Regions from separate parts of the Jeotgalicoccus sp. WY2 genome, predicted to be linked through region 3. Evidence: riboswitches for the same ligand, from Rfam matches in the RefSeq annotation. Region 3 holds a riboswitch; each other region holds the start of a gene.
The links. A riboswitch is a leader RNA that binds a small molecule or an ion and turns the genes downstream of it on or off. The one in region 3 is predicted to bind S-adenosylmethionine.

Region 1 (4,967 bases), 860 kb from region 3:
CATCACCTAAGGCACGTGGAATTTGTGCCGGTGCCACTTCTTCAAATTGATAATCATTCGGATTCTCAACGACTGCATTTTCGATTGAGCCTAACCCGTTATAATCTTCAACAAGTGTAATCAGACCGGCATCTTCCAGCAGCATTAATGCACGTCCCTGATTAGACACGTCATTCGGCAATGCGATTGTACCGCCGTCTGGAATATCAGTGGCATCTGTCAATGAATCTGAGTAAATACCCATCGGTGCAAGGTTCGTCGTTGCAATAGGTACTAAATCTAAATCTCTATCTTCGATAAATTCATCGAAATACGCGACAGTCTGGAATGCATTTAGATCTATTTCACCGTCTGCAAGCGCCGTATTCGGCTGAACATAATCGTTAAATGTAACAATTTCTATTTCAATATCTTCTTCTGCAGCTTTTTCTGCAACATAATCCCATACTACTGTATCAGTTCCGCTGATGCCGATACTGACTTTTTCTTTACCGCTGTCACCACATGCTGAAAGAACGATTCCGACTAAAAGTAAACTCGTTAATAAAAAAACTTTTTTCATAATATATTTCCTCCAATTGTTATTTTCTTCTTACAACTCTTGCAAACTTATTACCAGCTGACTGAAGGCCTTGAACCATAATTATCAGGATGATGACTGTAATCAGCATTGTGACTGTATCGAATCTCTGATAGCCGTATGTTATCGCTAAATCACCGATACCGCCGCCGCCGACCGTGCCGGCCATCGCAGATGCACCGACTAAGCCGATAATGGAAATTGTGAAATTCACTATCAGAGAGCCGAATGCTTCCGGCAGCACGAATTTAATTATTGTCTGCATTGGTGTTGCACCCATAGCGTCCGCTGCCTCCAGCACGCCTTCATCTACTTCAAGGAGTGAACTCTCTACGAGTCTTGCAATATACGGTCCGGCAAAGAATACCATGGGTACAATAGCAGCTTCCGTTCCGATTGATGTCCCGACGATTAGTTTTGTGACCGGTATTATCGCAACAAGCAGGATGATAAACGGCAGTGATCTAAAGATATTGATTACAGCATTCAGCACTGTGAAAATAATTTTATTTTCTAAAATCTGACCAGGTCTTGTCACGTATAATAGAATACCGAGTGGCAGTCCAAGTATGATAGAAAAAATAAATGAAATGCTCACCATCTGAACCGTTTCTAAAAACGCTTCTAATATAGTGCTCCAGCTAACCAGCATATGTATTCACCTCGCTGTAATATACATCGTTTTCTTTTAAATAAAGCAATGCTTTTTTGAGCTCTTCTGCTGAACCGTCGAACTGAACGATTAAATTGCCGAACGGCACGCCCTGCAGTTCAGTAATATTGCCAAACAGCACATTCACATCCAGATCATACAGCTTGCTGATTTGTGATAAGTACGGTTTCACTGCAAGCTTATTGATAAAGTTTATTCTGTAAATAAATTGATCGTTGTCCCGTTCCTGAATCAGCTCCCGGACATAGGCTGGCAGTTCTGTCTGCATGACTGTGTTAACAAACCGTCTGCCGGTTTCTGTTTTAGGATTAGAGAATACATCGAAGACAGAACCGCGTTCAATAATTTTGCCGTTTTCCATCACTGCGACTTTATGGCAGACATCACGGATAACGGACATCTCATGTGTAATCAGTAAAATTGTAATGTTGTACTCCTTATTAATCTTTCTTAAAAGTTCAAGTATGGATTCAGTCGTCTCTGGATCGAGAGCAGATGTTGCTTCGTCACAGAGCAGAATTGACGGATTGGTTGCAAGTGCACGGGCAATGCCGACACGCTGCTTCTGTCCGCCCGACAGCTGGTCGGGATACTGTGAAGCTTTATCAGACAAACCGACGAATTCGAGTAACTCGGCGACACGTTTTTTAATGTCATTTTTAGGTGTCTTATTCAAAATCAGCGGCATCGCTACGTTCGTATATATGTTTTTGAATTTAACAGATTAAAATGCTGGAAAATCATGCCGATACGTTTTTTCGTCACTCTCAGTTCGGGAGCTGTCAGTGCTGTTAAATCTTTACCATCTACGATAACCTGTCCAGCCGACACGCTCTCCAGCTGATTGACGCAGCGAATCAGCGTACTTTTTCCTGCCCCGCTGTATCCGACCACACCGTAAATTTCTCCAGTGCCGACTTTGAAATTAATATCATCCAATGCATGAATCGGTGCATCGGTGCCGTCATACGTTTTGTCTACATCGATAAACTCAATCATTAAAAAACGCTCCTTAAACATAGCTAAATAGTAGGAATTAAAAAATGTAATAAAAATACACCAGTATATGACCGGTGTTTTTTTAAAAACCAGATATACATTCTTTGTAAAAAGAAAATAACCTCTCCTTAAAATATAAGAAGAGGCCAATGTATATTCGCTCTTCTCATCTTTTAGCGTGCTGCTACAGGATTTGGCACAGTACATAATGTCTGTTGCCGAGATTTCATAGGGCCAGTCCCTCCATCTCTCTTGATAAGAAAGTAAGTTATTTGATTATTTAATTTAAACTAACTATATTGCAGAGTGGTATTAAAGTCAATAAGGAAATTGAAATTAATTTCACGAGAGCTAGAAATACATTGCTTAATACTGTTTATCTCCCATAAGTACTTATTTCTTTTGAAACTAGAACATTTGTACAAAGAATAAGCTGATTGTATCCCAGTAATATTGAATCGTTACAAACAGCACTGCAAACAGTATCGCAGGCAGCATATTCGCTACTCTTATATTCAACAGTCCGAGCAGTCTTATACCGATCGCAATAATCATAATACCGCCTGTGCCTGTGATAGCAACAATAATCTCTTCCATCAAATCAGGTTGTACAAAGCGGATAATTTGAGATGCTGACAATGCAATAATTCCCTGGAACAGAAATACGGAAATGGCCGAGAACATAATTCCGATGCCCATAGTGGACGTCAGGAAAATAGCGAGTACCCCATCAATTAACGCTTTTGTTAGGAGTACGGTATGATCATTGCGGAGTCCGCTGTCCAAGGCACCGATGATGCTGACTGCGCCGACGACATAGACTAATGTTGCAGTGACAAAAGCCGCTGCAGCACCGCCTTCAGTAGCGCCTGTTTTTGTTTCGAGCCAGATACCGAAGTGATTCATTTTATCTTCAATATCCCATTTTTCACCGAGCATGGAACCGAGAGCGAGACTGGCAACGACTACAATAAGTATACTGTTGGCTTCCAGTGCCATATCTATACCGATAACCAGTATGGTAATTGATAATGCCTGGAGTATAGTAACTTTCATATTTTCATTTATATTTTTCCAAAAAAGACCGATGATGCTGCCTAAAATAATAGCTAAAGCATCTACAATAGTACCAAACAGCGCCATGCAAAATCCCCTCGTCTCTATAAATATCTAAACTAAATATCATAACGGTGACGGGGGTGATATATTAAATCAACTATCCGGAATAGTTGGATAGTTTATAAATATTGTATTTAATTAATAACATTACATAAAGCTTTACTTTTGTAGTATATTTTCGTATTAATGATAAAATTATCAGTAAAGAATTGCACATCTAAGAGGAAGGTGATTATCATACAGACGCTGTATATTTTTATCGTTGTTATGATTTTAATTGTGATTCACTGATTATAAAAATATTTGAGTACTTTAAACTGAAAAAAGATACTAAAACATTATGGGACAGACGTGTCAGGTTAAAAACAAAGCCTGAATACTACGTTCATTACTATAACTACTTCGTTAATATTATGGAACAGGAGCACACGGATGACAGGAACGTGGTGGATGATGAAACGTGGAATGACCTGGATCTCAGCAAGCTGATGGACAAAATAAACTATACATTTACAACGATAGGCACTGAAAATTTATATGCAGTGCTCAGAAACTCATCAGAAAATCATGTTATAGCTGAAGATTTATTACATAAAATCAAAAATAATCGGGGTTTCCGGGAAGAGATATCATACCGGCTGGCTAAACTCGGGAGGTCCGTAAACTCAAACACGAGTAAGTTCATGTATGAATTTATGCCGGTGAAGAAGTATAATCCGTTGTTTATACTATTTTCATTGATGCCGATTATCGGTGTGTTTCTATTTTTAATTAATCCGTTTTTATCATTATTAACTATACTGGCGGGCTTTGGCATAAATGCATATTTATCACAGAAGCATAAAGGTTCAACGGGTTTGGACTACGCGGATATTTTTTATGCGATTAATATTATTGTCACTGCCGGAAAACTGAATTCAAAATTCAACAGCAAAGGTCTGAAAAGACTGGCCTTAATGGGTCCTTTGTTTGTTACTGATGACAGTGCAGGAGAGTTGAATGCTGGTGTTCAGATGTTTAATGCTTTTAAATTAATGTTTTTAATAGACTATCATCTTTATCACACTGCTAACCGGACACTGAATAAGAACCATGAGTTATATAAAGAAGGATGGCGTTACACTGCTTCGCTCGATCTGCACTACAGCCTCGCCATGTGGAGAGAAACGCTGCCCTATTATACAGTGCCCGTAACAGAAATATCTTCATATATACAAACCGAGGGACTGTATCATCCGCTCGTTGCAGATGCTGTTGATAATGAACTTAATTTTAATAATGATATTTTATTATCTGGTTCCAATGCAGCAGGCAAATCAACATTTATGAAAGCACTGGGTATCAATGTAATTATCAGTAATGCATTAAACACATCCACCAGCACACTATTTAAATATACTCCGGGAAAGTCATATCGTCGATGGAAATTACCGACAGTGTAATCGAAGGCGACAGTTACTTTATCAGCGAAGTAAAATCACTGAAGCGGATTGTCGACGAAATTGAAGATTTTGACGGTACTGTTTACTGTATTATTGATGAGATATTCAAAGGCACAAATACGATTGAACGGCTGGCTGCAGGAGAGTCATTTTT
Region 2 (4,967 bases), 970 kb from region 3:
TTTAATCGTCCTCTTTATGCTGATGATTGTACTCACAATATAGAAAAACTCTGGAATGACATTTAGTCAGCCCAGAGTTTTTTTTCTGTATATTATTGTGCAGGAATAATCGTGCCGCCGTATTCTTCTTCAATAAATGTAACCATTTCTTCAGACTGCAGTACTTCAATCAGTCTTTTTAGTTCCGGACGTTCTTCGTCGCCTGCTCTTACAGCAACAAGGTTAGCGTACGGCGAGTCGCCTTCTTCTACAACGATTGAGTCTTCAACAGGGTTTAAGCCTGCATCGATTGCGAAGTTAGCATTGATTATTACTGCAGGTGCTTCGTTATTTTCATACATATTTACTAACAGTTCAGGTGCAGTGTTGTTATCGAATTCAAAGTTGTGCGGGTTTTCTGTAATGTCATCGAATGTGGCATCCTGAATTTCAATGCCTTCTTCGATTTCTACTAAACCGGCAGTAACGAAGAATGATAAGAAACGCCCTTCTTCAGCCGGGTTGTTCGATACTAAAATTGTCGAACCATCTGGAATATCTTCCAGTGAATCATAGTCATTTGAGTATACTGCCATTGGCTCGATATGCACGTTGCCGATGCTCTCAAGTTCATAGCCGTGGGACTCCACTTCACCGTCTAAGTATGGTGTATGCTGGAAAAAGTTAGCATCTACTTCTTCGTCAGCCAACAGTCTATTCGGTGTAGTGTAGTCGTTAACGATTTCAACGTTTACTGTGATATCTTCTTCAGCTAAAATTTCAGCTGCTTTTTCTAAAATTTCAGCGTGCGGTGCAGGTGACGCCGCAACTGAGATTTCAGCAGGCTCGCCTTCAGCACTGCCTTCTGTTCCTTCTGATTCCGAACTGTTACCGCATGCCGCTAAAACTAATACGAGTGCAAACAGAGTGACAATACCAAATATCTTCTTCATGTAATAGCCTCTTTTCATTATATTTTTTATTTGTAGATCAGCGTTTATCAACTGCTCTTGATGAGAAGTCTCCAATAATTTGGATGATAAATACGATGACCAGAATTACTACAGTTGCAACTAGTGTGACATCCGGCTGATTTCTAGTAAAGCCGACCATATATGCGAGATTACCAAGACCGCCTGCGCCGATAACACCGGCAATTGCAGTTGAACCGACTAGCATAATTGATGTCACTGTAATTCCTGAAATTAATGCTGGAAGTGATTCCGGAATCAGCACTTTCCAAATGAGTGTCCAAGTGCCGGCACCCATCGATTCAGCCGCTTCAATCACACCTTTGTCAATTTCCTTCAGGCCGATTTCAACTAAGCGTGCAAAGAACGGTGCCGCACCGATAATCAGTGCAGGCAGCGCACCGTTTGAACCCATTACCGTTCCCATAATTGCTTTTGTAAACGGCATAATCAAAATGATTAGAATGATAAATGGAATCGCTCTAAACAGGTTAACGATAAATGATGTTGCCCCGTATACTGGTTTCGCTAGACCCTTGTCATTCTTTTTCGATAAGAAGAGAATGATTCCCAGTATTAAACCGATAACAAAGGCCAGCGCTGTTGCAATTACTGTCATATATATTGTTTCGTAAGTCGCTTCAAGGACTGCATCCCACTTCACGTTTTCGAAAGCGAACATTTCTTTAAATGCTGTTAGAAATTCACTCATTTGCTTTCAACCTCCAGCGTGACGTCATGCTTTTTAAACTCTGCAGTAATTTTTTCGAGTGTATCCTGATTAATATCAAGAGCAATGTACAGATGGCCGTATGATTCCTGGTTCGTCTGTTTAATATTCCCCGAGAGAATATTCACATCGAGCCCGTAATCTTTAATGACCTGTGACACAATCGGAGATTTGGTACGCGTACCGACAAACGTCAACTTGACGATTGTCGATGTCGGGAATGCTGCTTTAATTTCTTCAATCGCAACCGTATGGTCATCATCCGAAATATCATCTTTAACGAAACGTTTCGTTACGTTAGATTGAGGATTCTGGAATAATTCGATAACCGGGCCGACTTCTACAACTTTACCGTTCTCCATTACAGCCGCGCGGTCACATATTTTTCTAATAACATGCATTTCGTGAGTAATTAAGACGATAGTTAGTTCATCTTTTTCGTAATATTAACGAGCAGATCGAGGACTTCATCCGTTGTTTCCGGGTCGAGCGCACTCGTTGCTTCATCACACAGCAATACTTGCGGTTCATTAGATAATGCTCTCGCAATACCGACACGCTGTTTCTGACCGCCCGACAATTCACTCGGATAGTTATTTTCGCGCCCTTCAAGTCCGACCAGTCTAACTAATTCCGCTACACGTGACTGACGTTGTTTTTTCGGCATCCCTGCGATTTCCAGCGGGAAACTGATATTTTCAGCGACTGTACGCGACCAGAGCAGATTAAAATGCTGGAAAATCATCGATACTTTCTGGCGTTTTTTACGCAGCTCCTTCATCGTCATCTGACTGATCTCGTCCCCCGTTACAGTAACAGTTCCATCTGTCGGCTGCTCCAGTCCGTTTAGTAGACGGATTAGTGTGGACTTTCCCGCACCCGAGTAGCCGATAACACCGAAGATTTCACCTTCTTTAACATTTAATCCGACATTATCCACTGCAGTTATATTTTGATTTTTAGTTTTAAATATTTTAGTAACATTACTAATGTCTATCATTTAGAATTCCCTTTCCTCTCTAGTGAAACAATAAAAAAAGCCTGCTCCAAAAATGAGTAGGCTTTTAAACGTTCATTATGCCTCTCATCTATGGATATCAATCCGGTGATTTGGCACCTTGTCACAGTGACGGTTGCCGTGGCTTCAAAGGGCACATCCCTCCACCACTCTTGATAAGAGTTAATATTTGATTAAATCTATATTATACTATTCGACATTAGTCAAACAGAAATTCTTCCAGCACTTCATTTAAATAAGGAACAGACTGGAACGCATAAACTTCTTTGACCAGTTCTCCATTTTTAAACAGCAGCAATGCCGGTGCAGAACGAATCTGATAATATTCGATCAATCTTGTATAAAAATTTAAGTTGATACGTTCATAGGAAATCTGTTTCGTCTCAGCAACGACACTGAGCATCGTCTCAGAGATATCACATGTTTTACACATTGTGGCAAAACCGAAAATAATGTAGCGTTCCTTATCCCGTATATTCTTTAATATATCTTCCGTTGAAATTATTTCCTTCACGATTAAACTTACCTTTCATTATTAGGCTCGTATCTACATAAAATCCATGTCTTAAGAGGAGGTTTGCGAGATAGTCATGCGGACAGCGTCCAACTTCTCCAAATTTCGGATCTATATAAATATGTGTACTTTCACTTAGATGTTTTTTAAACCACTTACGAATTTTTCTTCCTTCTTTATCCGCATCGGATAAAATAAAAATTTGAGAATCACCAAGCTGTTCAATAATTTCATCAAGTTTTGAAATACCCATCGTACCAAATGTGCAAATAATCTGTACAGGCTCCACCAGCACTTCTTCCAATCTGCGTTTGTCCGTTTTACCCTCAACAATGAGTACTTTATCAGAAAGATTCATTCGTATCACCCTTAGTTAAATTTTTAATATAAATTCACTTTAAGCAATAAATACCAGTTTAAAAAAACTCCGGACAAAAGTCCAGAGTTGACGTTATTATTTCTCGATTACTGCCTGGTAACCAGCAGCGTCAAGAAGATTATCTAATTCGCTTTCATCTGAAAGTTCAACTTTCAGCATCCAAGCACCTTCGTATGGACTTTCGTTAACAAGCTCCGGACTGTCTTCAAGCTCTTCGTTAACAGCAACTATTGAACCAGACACTGGTGCATAGTTCAGAAACAGTTTTCACTGATTCTACGCTGCCGAATGAATCACCTGTAGAGATGTCGTCGCCTTCTTCTGGAAGCTCGACAAAAACGATATCTCCAAGTTCAGACTGTGCAAAGTCAGTAATACCGATTGTAACAGTATTGCCTTCAACTTTAATCCATTCATGATCTTCACTGTATTTCAAATCTTGTGGTAATGACACGCTAAAACCTCCCTTTTAACTTATCATACTCATTGTTACATATTTAACACACTTTAAGCAAGAGGAATTATTTCAGTAATGCATTTTTATAAGTTTCCTCTTTGAAACCTAATAATACATCATCATCAAGTACCACCATTGGGCGTTTAATCAGCATTCCGTCACTTGCAAGAAGCTCCAGTTTTTCTTCTTCACTGAGGTCATCCATACGTTCTTTCAGGCCCAGCTCTTTAAATTTAGTACCGCGCTTGTTAAAGAAATCATCAATTGGATGGGATGATTTGTCCAGGATACCTTTTAATGTATCTTTCGCAGGTACATGCTTAACCATATCGATCACAGTGAACTCCAGATTGTTATCTGTTAAAAACTTTTTACCTTTGCGGCAAGTTGTGCATTTAGGGTATTCATAAAATGTAATCATAGTTATCCTCCCGAATAAGAAATAATTCTTACTTTTATAATACCCCAGATAAATTAATTTATACATATGTAAAAATGAAAAAAGTCCGAAACCTCAGGGGAAGGTCGCGGACAAGGGGGCCGGGGAGAAGAGTTGTATTTTTATATCTTCTAGTTCTTACTCTACCACCGGTTTATTATGCTGCTGTTAAGCGGATGTAAAAATTGCTTAATATTTTATTTTGTAAAAGTTTTACGTAATTCTGTAACGTGAATCTGTCCCGGTGCCGCACCTCTCGCTATAAAGCCGTATGTAAAAGCAGAAGCCGCTTCACCCTGTGCAGTGCGCGTCACTTTGCCGAGCTCTCCCATCGAAATCCCGATCACTCTGTCCCCGTACTGCTGTTTAGCAATTTTTACTGCTGCGCTTACATTGCTGACATCCGCCTCATTCTGAGGGAAATATGCAACTTTATACAAATCACCGCCAAGCGTATTCATTTTATTAAACATCGATAAA
Region 3 (4,967 bases):
CATCGGTGTCGCACTTGCCGGTTTTACGATAAAAGTATTTCCTGCTGCTACAGCCGGTGCTGCTTTACGCGCCATCATCGCCACCGGAAAGTTCCACGGTGTAATTGCTGCAACGACTCCGATTGGATGTCTCGTTACTACAATTCTCGTCTCATCATTGTTTGCAGGCACTGTCCGTCCGTATATACGTTTTGCTTCTTCAGCGTAATATTTAATATAACTGTTGGCATAATCGACTTCACCAAGTGCTTCCGTCAGCGGCTTTCCGCCTTCAAGCGTAACGAGTTCTGCGATTTCCTGTCTGTTTTCTTCGATTTTTTCTGCCCATTTCAAAAGTAAATCTGAACGGTCCTGTGCATTCATTTTCTTAAAATCCTGAAATTTTTCGTGTGCAGTATTAATTTTCTTTTCGATTGTTTCACTGCTGTCTTTTTTTACACGTCCGGCTTCTTCCTGTGTTGCCGGATTAATTACGATAATTTCCTCTGTCATTTAATTCCCCTCCAAAATATAAAAAATCGTCCTATAAATAATTATAGGACGATTGGTTTCAATTTACAAAGTTACAGGCTCTGATCGATTAATGCATTCGCAATTTCATCCAGATCTTTAACTGTGTACTGGAATCTGCCGTGGAATACATATTTCAGGAAGAATGCTTCTAAATCTTCCTGTCCGACAATTACTCTGATCGAAGGGTCTTCCGAATAGTTGGTAATTGAATAGTTACCATTATCTTTCGGATTAAAGTAAATAATCGGTACGATATCATATTGTAATTTAAATTTATTTTTCAGTTTTTCAGCAGTCACTTTTGTTTCATCGATAATACCGTTGTAATGGTTAACCGAAACGTTTTCTGAATCTGCTTTTTCAAAAATTAAAGTTTGTTCTTTCTGCTTATCAAGTTCAAGCAGGTCGAAGAATGATTCAACATACGGTATTTCTTCAAACTGATTTTCATTCACACCGTGTAAAATGTGGCCGCTCCAGTATTTAGAATCAAGCAGATAAATGCCGGTACGCGTTAATACTAAATGATCGATTTTACGCGTGTTTGTGTAATTTCTTGATGGTAAATAAATGTTCGACAGAATAATCATATCTGTCTCACGGATTTTTTCATCTTTAACAAGTTTGTCTTTTAACTGTATTAAAGAAAGGTCTGTTAAATACTCGCCTTTATCTACAGTAAACTGATGCAGGCTCGAAAGTTTGTTGTCGAGTAATGTCGTATCGTTATGATACTTTTCGTTTAAAGTAGACATTTCTTTCTTGTGTCCTAAACGTTCCTCTTCATGTTCACTTTCATATTTTTCAACAAGTGACTCTTTTTCTTTCGAATAAGTTTGTTCCACAGTTTTCACTTCATTGCGGTGTTTAAAGTAATATACTAAAAACCATATTGCGATGATGAGAAGTACTGCTGCGACCGCGATAAATATCGGATCTGTAAAAATATCAGTATTCATATTATTCCTCTCTTTCCGAACTGCTTAAATTAGCTATTTCTAAGAAGATCTTTCAGCGCATCGACTTTATCGAGTTTTTCCCACGGTAAATCGATGTCCGTACGACCAAAGTGTCCATAACTCGCAGTTTGTTTATAAATTGGTCTTCTTAAGTTTAGCATATCTATAATACCATCTGGTGATAAATTAAACAGTTCTCTGATGACTTCTGTAATTTTTCCTTCATCGTATTTCCCTGTATTAAAAGTATCGACAGCTATAGATACGGGCTGTGATACGCCGATTGCATATGCCAGCTGAATTTCACATTTTTCTGCAATGCCGCTCGCCACAATATTTTTTGCAATGTAGCGTGCAGCGTATGCTGCAGAACGGTCAACTTTAGTCGGATCTTTACCGCTGAATGCGCCGCCGCCGTGACGAGCGTATCCGCCGTAAGTATCGACGATGATTTTACGGCCTGTAAGTCCAGCATCACCCTGCGGTCCGCCGATAACAAATCTGCCTGTCGGATTGATGAAATATTTAGTTTCTTCATCTAAGAGCTCCGCAGGAACAACTTCCTGAATGACATGTTCCAGCAGATCATCATAAATTTGAGTTGCCGGAATATTTTCGTGATGCTGAGTTGAGATAACGATTGTATCTACTCTCAGCGGTTTGCCGTCTTCATCATACTCAACAGTAACCTGTGATTTACCGTCTGGGCGCAGGTAAGAAATCGTGCTGTCTTTACGTTACGTACTTCTGTTAAACGGCGTGAAATTTTGTGAGCCAGTGAAATTGGCAGCGGCATGAATTCTTTCGTTTCATTTGTTGCATAGCCAAACATTAATCCCTGGTCGCCTGCACCTGTAGAGACACCTTGTGATTCACGTGTTTCAAATGCATTGTTTACACCGACAGCGATGTCTTCCCCGACTGCTCGATGCCTGTTAATACAGACATCGTTTTATAATCGTAACCGTACTTCGCATCGACATAACCGATTTCTTTTACTGTTTCTCTGACAGTTTTCGGAATATCAACGTATGTTTCCGTACTGATTTCACCGACGATCATTGCAAGCCCTGTATTTACTACAGTCTCGCAGGCAACGCGTGCGTATGGGTCCCCTTCAAGAATTGCGTCGAGAATCGCATCTGAAATCTGGTCTGCGATTTTATCCGGATGACCTTCTGTGACTGACTCTGAAGTAAATAATTTACGTTCTGACATTTATAAAAATCTCCTTTATAGCTGATTTAGCTATCTCTTCAAAAGCAAAAAATAAAACCTTTTTCTCCATATTAAACAGAGAAAAAGGCTCGCCCTTTTCCCTTATCGCTCAGAATTACTCTGCATTCTTTAGCACCTTTCTTGAAAAAGGAGGTTGCTCTGGCTTCATCGGGTTTGAATCCCTCCACCACCTCTGGATAAGAGATAACTTATACTCATCTTACAATATTGTGAAATTCAAATCAAGATTAACAAAGTGTTATTTGTGACAGGTTTAATCTCTTTAAAATTAATCTGCTATTTTAAAAACATATTCTTAATGTTTTATAAGCCATTTATAACTTATACTTATGAAATAACATTGAAAAATATATATCAATATACACATGCGTTATCGTATTATATGTGTAAACATAAAATCGAATGTGTTATACTAATTTCTAAATAGTTCGTTAATGACAAATATTTTGGAGGCGAATCATGGTTAATCATAAAAGTTTAATCGAAGGTCTTGTTAACAAACCTTCTACACACAAACAATTATCAAACGCTGAACTTGTCGAAGCATCTATTCGACGCGACGAAGCAGTTCTGACAAATACAGGTGCCCTGCGCGCGCAACGCGAATACGTGGACAGCACGAGAATACACTTACGCAGCCCGAAAAACCGGTTTTTATCGTAAGAGACAGTGTATCGGACAGCAAAATTGACTGGGGCGATGTGAACCAGCCGATTTCACAAGAAGTTTTCGATAATTTATTCGATAAAGTTACTACATTTAAATGACAAAGAAGAATTATTTGTCTTTAACGGCTATGCAGGCGCAGACCCGCATACACAGCTTCAACTTCAGGTTGTTAATGAATTCAGCTGGCACAACATGTTTGCGAAAACTATGTTTATCCGCCCTGAAACAAAAAAGAAGCACTGGCAATCGACCCTGAATTTACGATTGTTTCAGCACCGACTTTTAAAGCTGACCCGAAAGTTGACGGCACAGGCTCAGAAGTATTCGTACTTGTGTCATTAGAGAAGAAAATTATTCTTATCGGCGGTACTGAGTACGGCGGAGAAATGAAAAAGTCTATCTTCTCTATTATGAACTATCTGCTTCCTGAACAAGGCGTGCTCAGCATGCACTGCAGTGCCAACGTCGGTGAGAACAAAGACGTTGCATTATTCTTCGGTTTATCAGGAACTGGTAAAACGACGCTTTCTGCAGACCCTGAACGCGACCTTATCGGCGACGATGAGCACGGCTGGAACGACGACGGTGTATTTAACATCGAAGGCGGATGCTATGCTAAAACTATTAATTTATCAGAAGAAAAGAACCTGAAATCTTTAAAGCGATTAAATTCGGTTCAGTTCTCGAGAACGTTGTGATTGATGAAAATGGCAACGCTGATTACGACGATGATTCACTTACTGAAAACACTCGTGCTGTATATCCGCTTGACCATATCGACAATGCACGCATTCCTTCAGTTGCAGGCCACCCGAAAACAATTATTTTCTTAACAGCAGATGCATTTGGAGTACTTCCTCCAATCGCTAAGTTAAGTAAAGATCAGGCAATGTATCACTTCCTGAGCGGGTTTACTTCTAAACTTGCAGGAACTGAACGCGGTGTGACTACACCACAGCCGGTATTCTCAACATGTTTCGGTTCTCCATTCTTACCACTGCACGCAACAGTATATGCAAACATGCTTGGTGATTTAATCGACAAGCATGACGTTAATGTTTATCTTGTAAACACAGGATGGACAGGCGGCGAATACGGTGTTGGTAAACGTATGAACCTGGCACACACACGCTCAATGGTCAGACGCGCTATCAGCGGTGAATTAGAACTTGGTGAATTCGCTGAAGATGAAATGTTCGGTCTGTCAATTCCTAAATCAGTAACTGGTGTACCTGAAAACATTCTTGCACCAATCAACACTTGGGAATCAGCTGATGCTTACAATGAAAAAGCACAAGCACTTAAAGAGCAGTTTATCGAAAACTTCAAAAAATTCGGTTCAGAATCAGCAGCGATTGCTGAAAAAGGCGGATTTTAATAATATTTGAATATATTAAATCCCGGGATAAAAATTATCCCGGGATTTTTTTATCGTTCTGTTGTTTTTTGATTAGCCGATGACACGGTATTGGCTATACAGAGCGTTTGTATGTACTCTATTGATTTCACATTGTATATGCAGCTCTTTCTGTAGACTCTGTTCATTTCACATTGTCTACCAAACATCCTAACAGCAAAAAACCGGAA
Region 4 (4,967 bases), 510 kb from region 3:
CCTGTTAATGCTTTCAATCATCTCTTTGTTCCCTGCTGCAAAACCGATTCTGTAACCCGACATATTAAATCCTTTAGACAGCGAATATATTTCCATGGATACTTCAAAATCAGGATCGCTCGTCAATATGCTTGGATGAGGCCCGTTAAAGCCGAACGCTGAATAGGCAAAGTCGTGGACAACCTGTGTTTTACTTCCTTTGAATCTTTGTATCACATCATCAAAGAATGATTTATCCGCTGCGGCACCGACAGGATTAGACGGATAATTTAAATAGATAAGCTCCGTTTCTTTTAGCTCCGCTTCCAGCGAATCAAAATCCGGCAGGTAGCTGTTTTCTTTAAGCAGCGGCATATCAATCAGTTTCGCCTGTGCAAGTTCCACTGCGGTAATATAATCTGCGTAGCCCGGATTCGGCAGCATAATACCGGCGCCCGGATTGACGTGTGCCAGAGGAAAGTTCACCAGCGCATTTTTCGTCCCGAACAGTATCGCAATATTTTCGTCCTTCAGATCCACATCATAAGTTCTTTTGTAAAATCTTTTAATGCTGTCTTTTAATTCAGGTTTACCGCGGAAGGCACCGTACTTTTGATTTTCTTCTTTATCGATTGCTGTCTTTACTGCATCAGTAATGACTTTCGGCGTTCTGCCGTCGGGAATACCGACGGCGAGGTTTAACAGCGGTTTGTCCCCGACTTCCAGCTCAGCATTCATCATACTGCTGAAGTAGCTCGGGCTTAATGAGTTTAATCGTTCGCTCGCCATTTACTCATCCTCCTCTGGTTTATCGAATCCTTTAAAGTCAGCATCGATCACTTCATTAAACGCTTCGGACTCTACTGCCTTAATTAAATCTTCTTCCATTTTAGTGCCTGCATCATCACCGTTAATTACAATCTGGTTTCTGAAGTTTTCGTTCATGTTTTCTAAAGTTAATGCATCGTCCAGGTTCATTTCACTGGCAAGTGCAAAGTTACCCGGCACAAGTGATAAACCAATCTGTTCAACACTTCTCGGCAACTGACCGGCATCCTGATAAATAAACTCAAGATTTTTCTTATTATCAATTATGTCTGCTTCATCGATAGCAAACATATCTGCATCTTCTAATTGTAATCAAACCCGCATCCTGCAGTGTTAAAAATCCGCGGCTGGAGTTAACAGGGTCTAAAGGAAGGGCAACTTCACTGCCTGACGTGATATCTTCCAGTAAACTAAATTCACTGCTGTACAGCCCCATCGGCGCTGTCGGCACCTGGATGATATTTTTTAAATCAGCATCATTTTCTTCATTAAAACTTTCCATAAAGAGCACATTCTGAAAGAGGTTAGCATCTGTCTCCGTTGGCGAGCGCATTATTCGGCTGAATGTAGTCGCTGTATTCAACTATTTCAACAGAATAACCCTGCTCTTCCAGCACCGGCTTTAATGCGAACGATGCCATATCGGCAAAAGGCCCGCTTGAAGCCCCGATAGTAATGACTTCTCCCTCATCCTCATATAAAAGAATACTGGTACCTAATATAACGACTAATGTACCGATTAAAAATATTATAATTCCGCGCATTTATCTTTCCTCCGCTCTGTTAGAAATAAAGTCTCCGGCCCACTGGACGATTTGTACAATAATAACAAGTACAATTACTGTCACAATCATCGTCAATGTGTCGTAGCGGTAATAGCCGTATCTGATAGCAAGGTCACCGACCCCGCCGCCGCCTACAACACCGGCTGTTGCACTGAATGCAATAATCGAAATAATCGTCAGCGTAATTGCCTGAGTGATGCTCTTCTTCGCTTCCGGCAGAAGAACATCTGTCACGATTAAATAAATCGGTGCGCCGCCTGCGATACTCGCTTCAATAACACCGTCACTCACACTGTTAAAACTGGATTCAACAAGACGTGCAAAAAGCGGCACGGCAGCAATCGACAGTGCAACACTGGCAAAAACAGGTCCGTGTGAAGCATTAACGAGCCATGTTGCAAACGGCATAATTGCCACGATTAAAATTATAAAAGGGAAAGACCTGATTATTTACGAGCCAGCCCAGTGTGGCATTTAACGGTTTAATTTTAAAAAGCAGCGGATGCTGTGTAATATAGAGCAGAATACCGAGCGGCAGTCCGATTAGTACTGCAAAGAATATTGAAATTGAGACCATCAGTGCCGTTTCTAAAAGTGCGCGGTACAATAATGGCCAAAGCTGACTGAAGTTATCCAATATAACCCACCCTTTCTATGCCGGAAGTATTATCGATATGTGTTTTAAGACGCTCGATTTCTTCAACTTTTCCTGAGACCTGAAACATTAAAAATCCAAGCGGCTTTTCTTTAATATATTCGATTCTGCCGTTTAAAATACTAATACTTAAATCGAAGTCTCTGTAGAGCTGATTTAAATAGTTTTCTTCAGCATTTTCACTCAAAAACTGAATTGTAATGACTTGATTTTCAGGCGTTTCTTTAATTTGTTCCGGCACTTCAAAATTATATATTTCCTGCACGAAATCTTTTGTAATTCCTTCTTTAGGATGACTGAATACATTGTAAGTTTCGCCGCTTTCAATAATTTCACCGTCGGACATCACACCTACACGGTCGGCAATTTCTTTAATAACTTCCATTTCATGAGTAATAATCACTATCGTAATGCCGAGCGTTCTGTTAATACTCTTTAAGAGATTTAAAATACTTTTAGTCGTATCTGGATCAAGTGCACTCGTTGCTTCATCACATAAGAGAATATCGGGATTATTGGCAAGCGCTCTCGCAATACCGACACGCTGCTTCTGTCCCCCGCTTAAATTTGCTGCATTGATACTGGATTTATCGTTAAGACCGACGAGCTTTAAAAGCTCTTCAATTCTTTTCGGCACATCTTTTTATTGTATCTGCTCGCTTTAAGTACAAATTCAATATTTTCATATACTGTCTTTGATTCAATTAAGTTAAACTGCTGGAATATCATGCCGATTTTCTGGCGTCTTATTCTTAAATCCTTAGATGATAATTCAGTCAGATTGTCGTCACCAACAATAACTGTGCCCGTCGAAGGTTTTTCAAGCAAATTAATCAATCTTACCAGGGTACTTTTCCCAGCGCCGGAATAGCCGATCAGCCCAAAAATTTCACCGGTTTCAACTTTTAATGATGTCGGTTTTAATGCTTCAACATTTCTTCCTTTTAAATGATACGTTTTTGAAACGTTATTCAGCTGAATGCTCATGAATTCCCTCCTATGTATATTAAAAAACGCCATTTATCTATATAGACAAATGGCGTTTTGTGATTATCTTCCAAGCCGCTGCCTGCAGGAATTAGCACAGTACTTAAAAAGCCTGCTGAGACTTCACAGGGCCTGATCCCTCCGTCTCTCTGGATAATTTCATATTTAATTGTATTTCATACTAGAGTAACTTGAAAAAATAGTCAAACAATTTTTAATAACTTGTTATCAGAGTGATTCAACCATGCCTTTATAGATATACTTTCCACGGCAATGCCTGCAAATATAACGTTTGTTATAGCCCTTGACTCTTTTCGTAAATTGATAGCTGCATTTTTGCACTCATATAAATAAGCCTGCCCTTTATATTTATATGTTCTGGTTTTGGCAATACCGAGACGCTCAAGTGTTTCGGTAAATTCCCGGTCTGAATCTCTGTAAGGTTTCTTTAATGTGTAAAGTGCGTAATGCACGCACTCATGATAAAGCACATCTAGAATAGTTTCCTTGGAGTTGTTAATAAGAAAGCTGTGTGACATTACAATTTCTTTTGATACAACTTTTCTGTTTTGCAATTTAATCTGAAATGCACCGAGCTTAGACTTCATTTTTCGACACTCTGATTGGAATATCGAGCTCGAGACCGAAATTGTCCCTGAGAATTTATCGGCCCAGTTATGTAATTCACTATTGTTCATAATATGTTCACCTTCTTAATGTTTTAACCGCCTTAAAAAAGGCAATAAAAAAAGGGAGATCTAAAGTCTCCCTAACAGATAAATAATATAATATGATATCTAGGCCAAAGGCACTATCGAAGAACGACTAGTTAATGATATGAAGAGTATAGCTTTAACTTATGTTTGTGCGTTCTGTTATGTATTTCTTAATGTATTTCATTATATTTTAATGTTCAGCATATTTCAAGGTTATTAGCCTAATTCTTTTGCTTTGTAACCTGTTTGTAATAAACAGGGTAATATTTCATGGAAATTCGTTTTCTTTAGTGTAATTATTACCTATACGGTTTTAAATAGCAAGTTATTAACTGAAATTATTTTGAAAATATTTCAGCTGTTCTTTTCTTCTTGTGCAATAACGATATGCATATCTACTGTAATATCTTTATCGCCGCTACTTATAAATGTTTCAATCTGTGCATCATCTGCATGCCAGCCAAGCGGCGTCATGGAAATTAAGTCCTTCAATGCTGAAGCATTGAGAGTTTTCTTATAAGTAATACGTTCTTCACTTACTACTTTAACATTTCTCTTCATCAATTCAAGTGTATCGTTATTTTCATATTCACTTTCACCGGTATTATTGAACAGTTCATTACGCAATTCCTTTAAATATCCGCTTCCCGGAATCACTTTTATAATCATGCCGTCTTCAGTTAAAATTCGTTTAAATTCAGCGTAATTGGCAGGGGATAAAAAGTTTAATATAAACTTGCATGATTTGTCAGCAAGCGGCGGATTTGCAAGATCTCCGACAAACCATACCGGCCCCTCATAGTTTTCGCAGCCATCATGACACCTGCTTTTGATATATCAAGACCGACGCCTGTCAGCGTTTCTGTGTTTACCTTATGCTGAATCATCTTTAAATGAGAGCCTTCACCAGACCCTGCATCAAACAGCAGTGAGTTTTCTGCCGATTGGTTTGTTATGATGTCAGAAATTCTATTATGTATCGGCGCATACAGTTCAACTTTGCTGATAATTCTATGA

Region 1: another riboswitch for S-adenosylmethionine. It lies ahead of G4D76_RS08455 (methionine ABC transporter ATP-binding protein); the one in region 3 lies ahead of metK (methionine adenosyltransferase).
Region 2: another riboswitch for S-adenosylmethionine. It lies ahead of G4D76_RS11920 (methionine ABC transporter ATP-binding protein); the one in region 3 lies ahead of metK (methionine adenosyltransferase).
Region 4: another riboswitch for S-adenosylmethionine. It lies ahead of G4D76_RS15690 (methionine ABC transporter ATP-binding protein); the one in region 3 lies ahead of metK (methionine adenosyltransferase).

What each region holds. Positions count from the first base shown of each region.
Region 1 is NZ_CP049818.1:1,449,805-1,454,771, forward strand. Features, by position in the region: gene G4D76_RS08445 (MetQ/NlpA family ABC transporter substrate-binding protein) at 1-562, opposite strand, end outside; gene G4D76_RS08450 (methionine ABC transporter permease) at 582-1,232, opposite strand; partial or broken gene G4D76_RS08455 (methionine ABC transporter ATP-binding protein) at 1,222-2,252, opposite strand; SAM riboswitch class I at 2,416-2,514, opposite strand; gene G4D76_RS08460 (DUF554 domain-containing protein) at 2,661-3,395, opposite strand; gene G4D76_RS08465 (P-loop NTPase family protein) at 3,815-4,813, shown strand; gene G4D76_RS08470 (MutS-related protein) at 4,792-4,967, shown strand, end outside.
Region 2 is NZ_CP049818.1:2,054,171-2,059,137, reverse strand. Features, by position in the region: gene G4D76_RS11935 (UbiA prenyltransferase family protein) at 1-43, shown strand, start outside; gene G4D76_RS11930 (MetQ/NlpA family ABC transporter substrate-binding protein) at 93-932, opposite strand; gene G4D76_RS11925 (methionine ABC transporter permease) at 970-1,662, opposite strand; partial or broken gene G4D76_RS11920 (methionine ABC transporter ATP-binding protein) at 1,659-2,680, opposite strand; SAM riboswitch class I at 2,762-2,860, opposite strand; gene G4D76_RS11915 (thioredoxin family protein) at 2,898-3,131, opposite strand; gene G4D76_RS11910 (toprim domain-containing protein) at 3,163-3,570, opposite strand; partial or broken gene gcvH (glycine cleavage system protein GcvH) at 3,667-4,045, opposite strand; gene G4D76_RS11900 (Spx/MgsR family RNA polymerase-binding regulatory protein) at 4,113-4,469, opposite strand; gene aroD (type I 3-dehydroquinate dehydratase) at 4,685-4,967, opposite strand, start outside.
Region 3 is NZ_CP049818.1:594,677-599,643, forward strand. Features, by position in the region: partial or broken gene G4D76_RS03335 (NAD-dependent succinate-semialdehyde dehydrogenase) at 1-492, opposite strand, end outside; gene G4D76_RS03340 (nuclease-related domain-containing protein) at 564-1,472, opposite strand; partial or broken gene metK (methionine adenosyltransferase) at 1,502-2,690, opposite strand; SAM riboswitch class I at 2,790-2,894, opposite strand; partial or broken gene pckA (phosphoenolpyruvate carboxykinase (ATP)) at 3,171-4,758, shown strand.
Region 4 is NZ_CP049818.1:89,564-94,530, reverse strand. Features, by position in the region: gene G4D76_RS00505 (aminotransferase class I/II-fold pyridoxal phosphate-dependent enzyme) at 1-768, opposite strand, end outside; gene G4D76_RS15700 (MetQ/NlpA family ABC transporter substrate-binding protein) at 769-1,098, opposite strand; partial or broken gene G4D76_RS15695 (MetQ/NlpA family ABC transporter substrate-binding protein) at 1,082-1,448, opposite strand; partial or broken gene G4D76_RS00495 (methionine ABC transporter permease) at 1,572-2,169, opposite strand; partial or broken gene G4D76_RS15690 (methionine ABC transporter ATP-binding protein) at 2,222-3,234, opposite strand; SAM riboswitch class I at 3,295-3,394, opposite strand; gene G4D76_RS00485 (SprT-like domain-containing protein) at 3,438-3,842, opposite strand; gene G4D76_RS00480 (class I SAM-dependent methyltransferase) at 4,305-4,619, opposite strand; gene G4D76_RS00475 (putative RNA methyltransferase) at 4,676-4,967, opposite strand, start outside.